Regions from separate parts of the Pseudomonas sp. JZ114 genome, predicted to be linked through region 2. Evidence: riboswitches for the same ligand, from Rfam matches in the RefSeq annotation. Region 2 holds a riboswitch; the other holds the start of a gene.
The links. A riboswitch is a leader RNA that binds a small molecule or an ion and turns the genes downstream of it on or off. The one in region 2 is predicted to bind cobalamin.
Positions count from the first base shown of each region.

Region 1: linked by a shared signal. The riboswitch ahead of cobO (cob(I)yrinic acid a,c-diamide adenosyltransferase) and the one ahead of cobW (cobalamin biosynthesis protein CobW) in region 2 are both predicted to bind cobalamin.

Region 1 is NZ_CP069256.1:2,434,662-2,440,762, reverse strand. Features, by position in the region: gene JQR90_RS11330 (restriction endonuclease) at 180-1,100, shown strand; gene JQR90_RS11325 (YggL family protein) at 1,156-1,521, opposite strand; cobalamin riboswitch at 1,737-1,935, shown strand; gene cobO (cob(I)yrinic acid a,c-diamide adenosyltransferase) at 2,053-2,694, shown strand; gene JQR90_RS11315 (cobyrinate a,c-diamide synthase) at 2,691-3,992, shown strand; gene bluB (5,6-dimethylbenzimidazole synthase) at 3,989-4,654, shown strand; gene cbiB (adenosylcobinamide-phosphate synthase CbiB) at 4,651-5,559, shown strand; gene cobD (threonine-phosphate decarboxylase CobD) at 5,552-6,101, shown strand, end outside.
Region 2 is NZ_CP069256.1:1,853,928-1,860,028, forward strand. Features, by position in the region: gene JQR90_RS08650 (sirohydrochlorin chelatase) at 1-44, opposite strand, end outside; gene JQR90_RS08655 (CbtA family protein) at 44-730, opposite strand; gene JQR90_RS08660 (CbtB domain-containing protein) at 740-925, opposite strand; cobalamin riboswitch at 1,022-1,237, opposite strand; cobalamin riboswitch at 1,296-1,485, shown strand; gene cobW (cobalamin biosynthesis protein CobW) at 1,609-2,661, shown strand; gene cobN (cobaltochelatase subunit CobN) at 2,666-6,101, shown strand, end outside.

The DNA of each region.
Region 1 (6,101 bases), 580 kb from region 2:
TCACGGGCGTTTTAGACGTCATCGCTTCCCGGATTTTGGTCTGGTTACAAACCTGATTACTGATTTCTCACCAGAATGTGCGGGTACCTTCAAACAGGAGGCGTCTGCAGGTTAATGGAAGCGCATCGCTATGAATCAAGCGTGGAAGATTGAGGTAGAAGGGCGCGCTTAACGAGGCGTTGCGCCGTGGGATAATTGCGCTGGGTTGGCCCAAGCTGGGCGATCTACGGGCTTATCCGGATGAAAAGGCAATCAAGATCAAGCTTTCCGAGTATACGACCCAGCATAGTGAGTCAATGTTGGACACGTGGGCGTCGGCGCTCAAGACGCTAACCCACGACATTAGGGTAGGCGATGCCTTAGTCGTGTATGACCATAGGACGCGTCAGTACTGGCTGGGACATGTTACAGGTGGGTACAGCTATGATCCGCGTGAATGCGAGGAGTGGCCCAACCTGAGACAAGTCAGGTGGTATGCACAGATTCCCCGTGCGCAGCTCAGCGTCAAGGCGCGCAATGCATTGAGTGCGGTGCAGGGCTGTCAGTTGCGCCAGGAAATTTGGCAGCAGCTCGACTCACTCAGCCGTGGTGATTTTCAGCCGGGCGAGCAGGAGGCCGACACTATCCTGAGTGTTCGACAGGATATGGAAGCACAGGCTCGCGAACTGATTGCTGATCGGCTCGATCGTCTTTCCGAGGCGCAGATCATCCAGCTGGTATCCGGTCTGGTACGCGCCATGGGATTTATCACCAAACAGCCTCCTGCGTCCAACGGCAGCCTGGCTATCGAGGCTTCCCTGGATGGCCTGGGTCTGCATCCCCCTCATGTAAAGGTCCAGGTTCAGCATCGTCAAGGTGCCGTAGGCGGTGAGACTTTGCGAGAGCTTCTGAACTGTCTGAAGGCTGACGACAAGGGTATTTTTGTCAGTACATGCGGCTTCAGCCAGGAGGCTATCTATGAGGCCGAGCGCGCCGGTCAATTGGTGGCTCTGATGGACATGGATCAGTTAGTCGACATGCTTCTGGTGCATTACGAGTCTCTGGATCTGGAGCTGAAATCTCTGATTCCCTTGACGCGAATCTACTGGCCAGCCTCCTGAACGCAGCAGAAATAAAAAAGCCCCGGCACTGGCCGGGGCTTTTCACGATGGCCTGTTACTCTTCAAAGTGCCAGGCATCGTAGAGTTCGCTGGCAGAAGCGCTTGCCACTTCCTTGCGTGCCTTGAGCCAATCGGTCAGGGCCTGACGGTCTTCCTCGGTGGGCGAGCCGTAGCGCTTGTTTGCCATGATAGTGCCTTCGATCCAGGTTTCGCCGAAGCCACCCATGTAGTCCAGGTTACGGGACTCGACGAAATCGACGAAATCGCTCAGCAGCGCTTCTAGCGCTTCGTCTTCAAGCGATTCCTTGAAATCAGCCTTGAGCTCGAATGCCAGTTCCTGGAACTCGCCCAGATAGAGCTTCTTGCGGATACGGCGCTTCATGCGGCTAAGACGGGGATCGTTGGCAGTAGATTCGGACATAGGGAGACCTGTAGCTCGATAACTTCATGGCCAGCCAAAGGGTTTGACTGGATGGAAAGCGGCGCATTATCACCAGCTTCAGCCAGCATGGCTATCAAATATGATAGCGCGGTGACGATAAAGCGAAATGAATCTGTCGCGCCGGTGGATTTTCTGCGCAAAGATTTATCCCCATTTGCCATGACTTTCGTTGACGCTCCCAGGGCTTGCCCGTAACCTGCGCGTCTGCTTGAGGTGCCTCGTGACATGGGTCGACGAGGTGAAACAGGGAAGCCGGTAGCAAGCCGGCGCTGCCCCCGCAACGGTAGGTGAGTTGAACGTCGCACAGGCCACTGGACAGCTGTCTGGGAAGGCGCGGCGGAGGAGTTTTTTCCGCTCACGAGCCCGGAGACCGGCCTCAGGCGTTACACGGCAATGCGGAGGGCATTGATCGTCGCACAGGGCTAATGGCGTTGTGCGTCGTTGCCTCGTCTGTATCCTTGCGGAGCAGATCTTTCCGTTCGCCTCAGCCCTTGCCTGAAGGAGAGCGTCATGAGTGATACCCCGGAAACCCCCACCTCGTTACCTGTCGATGATGCGCGAAATGAGCGCCACCGTGAGCGAATGGTCCGTAAGAAAGCTGTCATGGACGAGCGGATCGCCAATGCACAGAATGAGCGAGGCTTGCTGCTGGTACACACCGGTATCGGCAAGGGCAAGAGCAGCTCTGCCTTTGGCATGGTGGCCCGAGCCTTGGGGCATGGACTGAAAGTGGGCGTCGTACAGTTCATCAAGGGACGCGTCAGTACCGGTGAGCAGATGTTCTTCCAGCGGTTCCCCGAGGAGGTCCGTTACCATGTGATGGGCCAGGGATTCACGTGGGAGACCCAGGATCGTCAACGGGACATCGAAAACGCTGCCAGTGCCTGGGCTGTGGCCAAAGCATTATTGAGTGATCCTGAAATAGCACTCGTAGTGCTTGATGAACTGAATATCGCATTCAAGCATGGCTACCTGAAAGTTGAAGACGTGCTGGCGGATATCGAGGCGCGTCCGGTCTCCCAACACGTTGTCGTAACGGGGCGCGGTGCACCGCAGGCGCTGATCGATGCGGCTGATACCGTCAGTGAAATGGGCTTGGTCAAGCATGCCTTCCAGAGCGGCATTCGCGCCCAGAAAGGAATCGAATTTTGAACCTGCATGATCATCGTCGGTGTCCGGCGCTCCTGGTTGCTGCGCCGGCCTCCGGCCAGGGCAAGACCAGTGTAACGGCAGCCCTGGCACGTCTGCATACAAGACAGGGCCGCAAGGTCCGTGTATTCAAGTGCGGCCCGGACTTTCTCGATCCCATGATCCTGGCCCGTGCGAGCGGTGCGCCGGTGTACCAGCTTGACTTGTGGATGGTAGGGGAAGAAGAAAGTCGCCGGCTGCTATGGGAAGCGGCAGGCGAAGCTGATCTGATCCTTATCGAAGGCGTCATGGGGCTGTTTGACGGCACGCCGTCTAGTGCGGACCTGGCACGTCGCTTCAATGTGCCGGTACTGGGTATTATTGAGGCGACCGGCATGGCGCAGACCTTTGGGGCATTAGCCTACGGTCTTGCACATTATCAGGCGGATCTGCCCTTTGCTGGCGTACTGGCCAATCGTGGCTCCAGCGCCCGGCAGACCGAGCTGCTCAAGGCCAGTTTGCCAAGCGGTATGCGCTGGTTTGGTGCCTTGCCGCGCAACTCGGGTATCGAGTTGCCGAGCCGGCATCTTGGGCTGATCCAGGCTGACGAGTTGTCGGATCTGGATGCACGTCTGGACGCTGCGGCCGATGCCATTGCTGCCAGTGCCGATACCTCACTACCGGAGCCTGTGCTGTTTCAGGCCCCTATGAAGAAGAGCGTCGAACCGCTGCTGGCTGATGTGCGCATCGGGGTTGCACGCGACGCGGCACTGTCGTTTCTGTATCAGGCGAACCTTGATCTTCTACGCGCTATGGGCGCTGAGATTCGGCATTTTTCAGTGTTGCAGGACCAGCAGTTACCGGAAGTAGACAGTCTCTACTTGCCGGGCGGTTATCCTGAATTACATATTCAACAGCTGTCTGGAAATACCGCCATGCAGTCTGCTATTCGGGCGCATCATGCCGCAGGCAAGCCCATTCTGGCCGAATGCGGGGGGATGCTCTATCTGCTGGAGCGCCTGGCTGACAAGACAGGCGAGCAGGGCGAGATGGTTGGACTTCTCGAAGGGGAAGCTACCTTGCAGCCACGTCTTACTGCACTGGCGCTGCAAAGCGTTGCCTTCGATAGCGGCACCTTGCGTGGCCATACGTATCATCACTCATCCTTGGAATCGCCACTGGCTCCAACGTTGCGTGGTATCTGCCCCAATGGCAAGGCCACGGCGGAGTCGGTGTTCCAACAGGGCCGCCTGACTGCCAGCTACATTCACTTCTACATGCCATCCGCCCCCGAAACGGCGGCTGCCCTGCTAGCACCATGAATCCTCACGCCTTTCCTTCCGCCGAGCAGGCCGGCGTCTATCGTGCTATCGCCGAACGACGTGACATGCGTCATTTCAGTGGCGGCCATGTACCGGAGGATCAGCTGCGGCGGCTGTTGAGCGCTGCTCATCAAGCGCCAAGCGTAGGCCTCATGCAGCCATGGCGCTTCATGCGCATTACTGATCAGGAGCTGCGTGCCGAGCTTTACCGGCTGGTCGAGTCCGAGCGTGTCTGCACGGCAGAGGCGCTGGGTGAGCGTAGCGATGAGTTCATGCGGCTCAAGGTGGAGGGCATAAAGGAGTGTGCCGAGCTGCTGGTGGCTGCCCTCATGGAGGGGCGAGAAGCCCATATCTTCGGACGCCGTACGCTGCCTGAAATGGACGTGGCATCGCTGTCTTGTGCGATCCAGAATCTATGGTTGTCCGCCCGGGCGGAGGGGCTTGGGATGGGGTGGGTTTCGCTGTTCGACCCGGCTGCGGTGGCTGAACTGCTGGGGATGCCTGAAGGCAGCAAGCCGCTGGCCATCCTGTGTCTTGGGCCTGTCGAGGCCTTCTACAATCAGCCCATGCTGGTCGAGGAGGGTTGGCGAACGGCTCGCCCGTTGGATGAGCTCGTGTTTGAAAACCGCTGGGGTTCTGTCAAGGAGACTGAAAAGACATGATTCTGGCCCTGACCACCTTTTTAGGTGTGCTGCTGGATACGATACTGGGCGAGCCTCGACGTTGGCATCCTCTGGTGGGATTTGGTCGGTGGGCAAACGCGCTGGAGCGCCGTTTCAATCCAGGCGGTGGCGGCTGGCGCAGTCACGGGCTGACGGCCTGGTGCATGGCTGTACTACCGTGGGTCGTCTTGGTAGCGCTACTCGATCAGATTCCCTACGTAGGCTGGCTGGTTGAGGCGCTGGCGCTGTACTTCACGCTTGGCCTTAAAAGCTTGGGCGAGCATGCCAAGCCCATCGCGCTGGCGCTACGGCGTAATAACCTGGAGGAGGCGCGGCGGCGTGTTGGCTATGTGGTCAGCCGGGAAACCCGTGAGCTGGATGAAGAGGCTGTCGCGCGGGCAGGTACAGAATCCGTACTGGAAAACGGAAGCGACGCTGTTTTTGCGGCTCTCTTCTGGTTTGTCCTGTTAGGCGCCCCGGGTGTTGTTCTATACCGCTTGGCCAATACGCTGGATGCCATGTGGGGCTATCGCAATACCCGCTTCGAACGCTTTGGCTGGGCGGCTGCACGCATAGATGATGGGCTCAATTACGTGCCGGCGCGTCTGGTGGCATTGACGTATGCACTGTTGGGTAACTTTGGCTCCGCTCTGCATTGCTGGCGAACACAGGCGCCTCGTTGGGACAGTCCCAATGCCGGTCCGGTCATGGCGGCGGGCGCCGGTGCGCTGGGCGTGACACTGGGTGGTCCAGCGCGCTATCACGGCGAGCTACATGATCGGCCTATTCTGGGATTGGGGCCTGCACCCACAGCGCACAGTATCGATATGGCAATGCTGCTCGTCCGTCGGGGCGTCATACTCTGGGTGGCAGTTATCGTGCTGGGAGGCGTGATCAGTGCTTGAGCATGGCGGACGTCTGCGCAAGGCTGCGCAGCGTTATGGTATCGCGTTGGAGGATTGGCTGGACCTGTCGACAGGGCTTGCGCCTATGCCCTGGCCAATACCCCACATACCGTTATCAGCCTGGGCGCGTCTGCCCGAGACAAACGACGGCCTGGAGGAGGCTGCTACTTGTTACTACAGGGCTCCACGGGTGCTGCCTGCTGCCGGCTCGCAGGCGGCCATCCAGGCTCTCCCCACACTTCGTCCTGAGGGGCGAATAGGCGTATTGGCACCCTGCTACGCTGAACACGAGCAGGCCTGGGAGCGAGCAGGGCATTGTGTTGTACCCCTGTCACTGGGCAATGTAGACGCAACGCTGAGCACGCTTGACGTCCTGGTGCTGGTCAACCCGAACAATCCTACCGGACAGCTTATCGAGCCTGAGCGGCTGCTCCGCTGGCATGCCAATCTGATTCACCGGGGTGGTTGGCTAGTCGTGGATGAGGCGTTCATGGATCTCTCTCCCGCATACAGTCTGGCTTCATGGACGGATCGGCCAGGAT
Region 2 (6,101 bases):
TGCCCCACGACGAGAATGGCGGGTGCGCTGTTACTTAATGTCATCAGGTGTTCTCAGCTGTATCACGGGTGTAGAACCAGGCGCTCAGCCAGCCCAGCACAATCCAGAAAACGGCATTGGAGACAAGTGCTGCCAACTGGAAATGTTGCTGCAGGGATTCAGGGGCCAGGCTTGCCTGTTCGGCAGGTTGTGGTGCGCCAATTATATGGGGCAGCGCAAAAAGGGCCAATGCGGCCAGACGCAACACCCTATGGCGGGTGAAAAATAGCAGGGCCAGGGCGCAGGCTGTGGCAGCCGCGGTGCCGATCCACCAGCCTTGCCGTGCGGTCAGTTCAGCCGCTGCGGTGCCGGGCAGTTCCGGTGGCAGCCCCAGGGAGGGCGCAAGACAAAAGGTCAGATAGCCGGTAGCGCCCCAAAGCAAGCCATGCCAGGCGTGGCGCGGGGCTCGTAGCGTAAACAGGCCTGCCAATATCAGGCTGAATCCAACCGCAACGACCAGGTTGCCGCCGAGTGTCGAAAGCGTTCGTTGCCAGCCGTCTTCAGGCGCCCAGGCCTCGTCGTCATGGTGGTGAGCAGGTGTGTCAGCGGCATGCGCGTGCGCTTCACCCGCTACCTCATAGGTTTCGGCTTCCAGGATCAGCGGCGTGATCCAAAGATTCTGCAGTACGCTCAGGAGCAGTGCCGCCAGTAGTCCGGCAAAGCCGGCTGTAAAGGCAATCCGTTTGTACATGTCACAGCCTCAATGGCAGGGGAAGCCTTCACTATGACGGGTGTCATGAGCGCCATTATGAAGGGCGTCGATGTGTGAGAAGCCGGCTAGAAAGACCAGGCCTGCTCCCAACACGCACGCCAGGGCGGCGGCAGTCAGGCGTTGAGTCAGGGTGCCGGATGCCGTAGGCACATGAGACAGGGATTGGCTATTCATGGATTCCCTCCTAGGAGTGTGGCGAGGATGAGGGAACGCACGAAGGCGCGGTCGCTTGCGCGCCACGCCATTCAGCTGCGCCCGCCCACCGCGGGTTGCTCAATCGTCAATCAGGCCGGTCTCCGGACTTGTGAAGGGGGTGGAGCAAGGGGCTCCAACGCCTGCAAGATCGGCCTTCCCATGCTCTACAGCCGAGCACAGTGGATATCGATCTACACTCACGTACCGTTGCGGGGGCAGTGCCGGACTTGAACCGGCTTCCCGTTTCACCGCCACGAACCGCGTGGCGACACCTGAAATCAGGCGCAAGCAGACCACGAACACGGGCGAAGCGTCAACTTCATCGATTGACACTCCAGAGTGTCGCTCGTAGCCTTTGCGCCTTCAGGGTGCTTTGGCACATGACCAAAGCTAAGAGGGAATGCGGTGCGAGACCGCAGCTGCCCCCGCAACTGTAAACGGTTGTTTAATCGATGCTTTTCAGGAAGCCACTGCTCTTGGGCGGGAAGGCGAGAAGCGTTGCCGTGAGCCAGGAGACCTGCCTTGAACACATTTCAGAATGCGGCTGCACGTGTGAGCCGTATTCTTTCCGACAACCGGGCGGGGTGATCCGGTGTGGCGTCTGGACTGCGTATGAGCGCGTCTTCGTCATGCCTGCCTGTCCCTTTTTCATAAGGCAGCTCATGAAAACCTTGGCCAAGATTCCTGTCACAATCATTACCGGCTTTCTCGGCGCCGGCAAAACCACATTGCTGCGCCATATTCTGGAAAATGCCCAAGGGCGGCGCATCGCCGTCATTGTGAATGAATTCGGTGAGCTGGGTATCGACGGTGAAATCCTGAAGCAGTGCAGCATCGGATGTACCGAAGAAGAAGCCGCAGGCCGGGTATTCGAGCTGGCTAACGGCTGTCTGTGCTGTACCGTGCAGGAAGAGTTCTTTCCGGTGATGCGCGACCTGGTGGCCCGACGTGCCGATATCGACCACATCCTGATCGAGACGTCTGGCCTGGCGCTGCCCAAGCCGCTCGTACAAGCCTTCCAGTGGCCGGAAATCCGTAATGCATGCACCGTGGATGCCGTTGTCACCGTGGTGGATAGCCCGGCGGTTGCCCTGGGTACGTTTGCGGCCTATCCCGAAAAAGTCGATGCCCAGCGTCAGCTGGACCCCAACCTGGATCACGAGTCCCCACTGCATGAGCTGTTCGAGGATCAACTGGCAAGCGCCGATCTGGTCATCCTGAACAAGGTCGACCAGATGCCGCAAATGGCCCTGGCGGCCGTGCGTAGCCAGATCGAGAGCGAATTGCCAGCGTCCGTGAAAATCATCGAAGCGAGCAATGGGCAGCTGCCGTTGTCTGTCCTGCTGGGGCTGAATGCCGAGGCCGAGCTGCATATCGACGCGCGAAAGACGCATCACGACCATGAGCCTCATGAGGAGCATGATCATGACGAATTCGACTCGTTTGCGGTCGATCTGCCAGAGGTAGAGGAGAGTGTCTTGCTGGACGCATTGACCGGGCTGGTGCAGCGCCACGGCATCCTGCGTATCAAGGGCTTCGTCGCCATCAAGGCCAAGCCGATGCGCCTGCTGGTGCAAGGGGTAGGTACCCGCTTCGACAAGCACTTCGATCGTGCCTGGAAGGCGGATGAGGTTCGGCAGACACGTCTGGTCGTGATTGGCCAGGATCTGGATCAGGCTGCCATCAGCGCTGAACTCCGCAGCGTACTGGCTTAATACGATGCATCTCCTCAGGACTCAGCCCGGCGGCTTTACTCCCGACGACGGAATCGCTCATCTTGCACAGACCCCGGGCGACCTGGTGATCCTGTGCAGTGCCGATTCTCATCTAGCGCTGCTGGCCGAAGCGGCGCGCGGGCTGCCTGAGGACTTTCCAAGCCTGCGCCTGGCCAACCCCATGCAGCTGATGAATCACGCCTCGGTTGATCTGTATGTCGATGAGGTGCTTCAGCATGCCAAGGTCATCATTGTCTCGTTGCTGGGCGGGGCGGCGTACTGGCGCTACGGTGTAGATCAATTGGCCCAGCTGGCCGCACAAGGTGCCAGGCTGATTCTTGTACCCGGAGATGACAAACCCGATCCTGAGCTAATGGCGTTGGGTAACTCTTCCGTTGAGGATGCCGAGCGGATCTGGCAGTACCTGCGACAGGGCGGCATGGATAATGCCCGCATGCTGTATCGCTTCATCGGCCAGCGATGGTTTGGACGTGAGACGATGTGGGTCGAGCCTCAGCCGCTACCGCGTGTTGCGGTGTATGCGCCAGAGCGTGATAAAGATAAGGCGCTGGGCTCGTGGCAGCAGCGTTGGCAGGAGGATGGGCCGGTAGCAGCCCTGTTGTTCTACCGCAGTCATCTACAAGCGGCCAATACCGGGTTCATCGATACGTTCTGCGAAGCATTGATAGCTCAAGGGATTAATCCGTTACCTGTTGCCGTAGCCAGTCTCAAGGAGCCGGAGTGCCTTGCTGAGGTCGAGGCACTGCTGGAGGCGACAGAGACCGAGCTGATCATCAATACGACAGGTTTTGCCCAGTCCAACCCGGATTCCCCTCATCTCCGCCCGTTTCGTCGCGATGTGCCGGTACTGCAGGCTATTTGTGCCCAGGATAACGAACCGGGATGGCGGGAGAACGCCCAAGGGCTTGGTCCACGCGACCTGGCGATGCACATTGCCTTACCGGAACTGGATGGGCGGATCATCACGCGCCCCGTCAGTTTTAAGGGCCTGGCCTGGCGAGATGAGCGCAGCCAGAGCGATGTGGTGTGTTATCAGCCCGTTCATGAGCGAATGGCGTTTGTGGCTGAACTGGCTCGGCGCTGGATCATGTTGGCTCGATTGCCAAATAGTGAAAAGCGTACCGCCTTGATCCTGGCCAATTACCCGACCCGGGACGGCCGGATTGGTAATGGTGTAGGGCTGGATACGCCTGCCGCTGCACTCAATATTCTCAAAGCGCTGGAGACCGAAGGGTATCCGGTCGAAGGCCTGCCCGAGAGCGGAACGGCCCTGGTCCATTCTCTACTGGACGGCGTGACGAATGATCTGGGAAGCTTGGATCTACGGCCATGCCATCAAAGCCTGGGGTTGGAGGACTACCTGCGCTTTTTCGCCGAATTGCCGCAGGTGAACCAGGACGCGGTGCGGGAACGCTGGGGCGATCCCGAGCAGGACCCCATGTTTCGCCGCGGCCGCATGATGGTTGCCGGGCTGCGGTTCGGACTGACGTTTGTAGGTATCCAGCCGGCGCGGGGCTATCACCTTGATCCCAGTGCGGTTTACCACGATCCGGACCTTGTACCGCCGCATGGGTATCTGGCGTTCTATTTTTGGCTGAGGCACGTCTATCGCGCCCATGCGCTGATGCATGTCGGCAAGCATGGCAACCTTGAGTGGCTTCCAGGGAAGGGTGTTGGTCTGTCTGAAACCTGTTGGCCAGATGCCGTGCTTGGCCCAACGCCCAACATTTATCCTTTCATTGTCAATGATCCGGGCGAAGGGGCGCAGGCCAAGCGTCGTACCCAGGCGGTTATCATCGATCATCTGATGCCTCCGCTGACGCGCGCCGAGAGCTATGGGCCTTTGCGCGATCTTGAGCGGCTTGCCGATGAGTTCTATGAAGCGCAACTGCTTGATCCGCGTCGCGCCCGCGAGCTGCAAGGCGATATCGCACAGCTGTTACGCAGCTCCAGCCTGGACCAGGAGCTGAAACTCTCGGATACCGAAGCGCCCGAAGACTGGTTACCCAAGGTAGACGCCTACCTGTGCGAGCTGAAGGAATCGCAAATACGCGACGGGCTCCATATCTTTGGTGAGTCTCCGCAGGAGCGCCTGCGGCTTGATACCCTGCTGGCGTTGGTTCGTATTCCCCGCGGTAACGGGCAGGGCGGTAATGCCAGCCTGCTTCAGGCATTGGCTAAAGACCTGAGCCTGAATATTGATCCCCTTGATGCTGCGTTGGGAGAGCCCTGGCCTGGGCCGCACCCTGAAGCGTTACGGGCAGTCAGTACGGAGCCTTGGCGTATCGCCGGTGACACGCGTGAGCGCCTGGAATTACTGGCCGGTCGACTGATTGAGCAGGCACTGGGCGGTGAGTTGAATGAGGCGCAGTGGCCCTATGCGGGGCTGGTGCTGGCCCAGCTCAAAAGCCATATAGCACCGCTTCTTGACGCCTGCGGTCCGGCGGAGATCGAGGGCATTACCAGCGCACTGGCAGGACGGTTCGTCCCGGCAGGTGCCAGCGGAGCACCCAGTCGAGGCCGTCTGGATGTGTTGCCTACGGGCCGCAATTTCTATTCGGTAGACGTCCGCAACCTGCCAACCCAAACGGCATGGCGAATCGGTTGGCAATCAGCCAACCTCTTGCTGGAGCGTCATTTGCAGGATCATGGCGATTACCTGCGGCAATTGGGGCTGTCCGTTTGGGGAACCGCTACCATGCGAACAGGTGGCGACGATATCGCCCAGGCCATGGCATTGCTGGGCGTGCGCCCCGTCTGGCAGGCGGGTAGCCAGCGTGTCAGTGATTTCGAGATCCTGCCTTTGACAATCCTGGACCGGCCGCGTGTAGACGTCACGTTGCGGGTTTCGGGTTTTTTCCGTGATGCCTTCGCCAACCTGATTAGGCTATTTGATGCCGCGGTGCAGGCGGTGGCCGCGCTGGACGAGCCGGACGATATGAATCCATTGGCCGCCCGGGTCCGTGAGGAGCAACGTGTCCTCGAAGCGAAGGGGCTGGCGACTGACGAGGCGCGGCGCCAAGCTGGCTGGCGGGTATTTGGTTCCAAGCCCGGCGCCTATGGGGCGGGTCTGCAAGGCCCGATCGATGAGCGTCAGTGGCAATCTCGCGATGATCTGGCGGAGGTATACCTTAATTGGGGCGGCTACGCCTATGGCGCAGATGACCCAGGCACGCCTGCACGGGAGCGCTTCGTCGAGCGGCTCGGCCATCTACAGGCTGTCTTGCACAACCAGGATAACCGTGAGCACGATCTGCTGGATTCGGACGACTACTATCAGTTCCAGGGTGGCATGCTGGCCGCCGCAGAGACATTGCAGGGCGAGGCAGTAGCGTCTTATCACGGCGACCACAGTCAGCCGGAGTCGCCTCGCATCCGTACACTCAAGGAAGAGCTCAACCGCGTCATTCGTTCCCGGG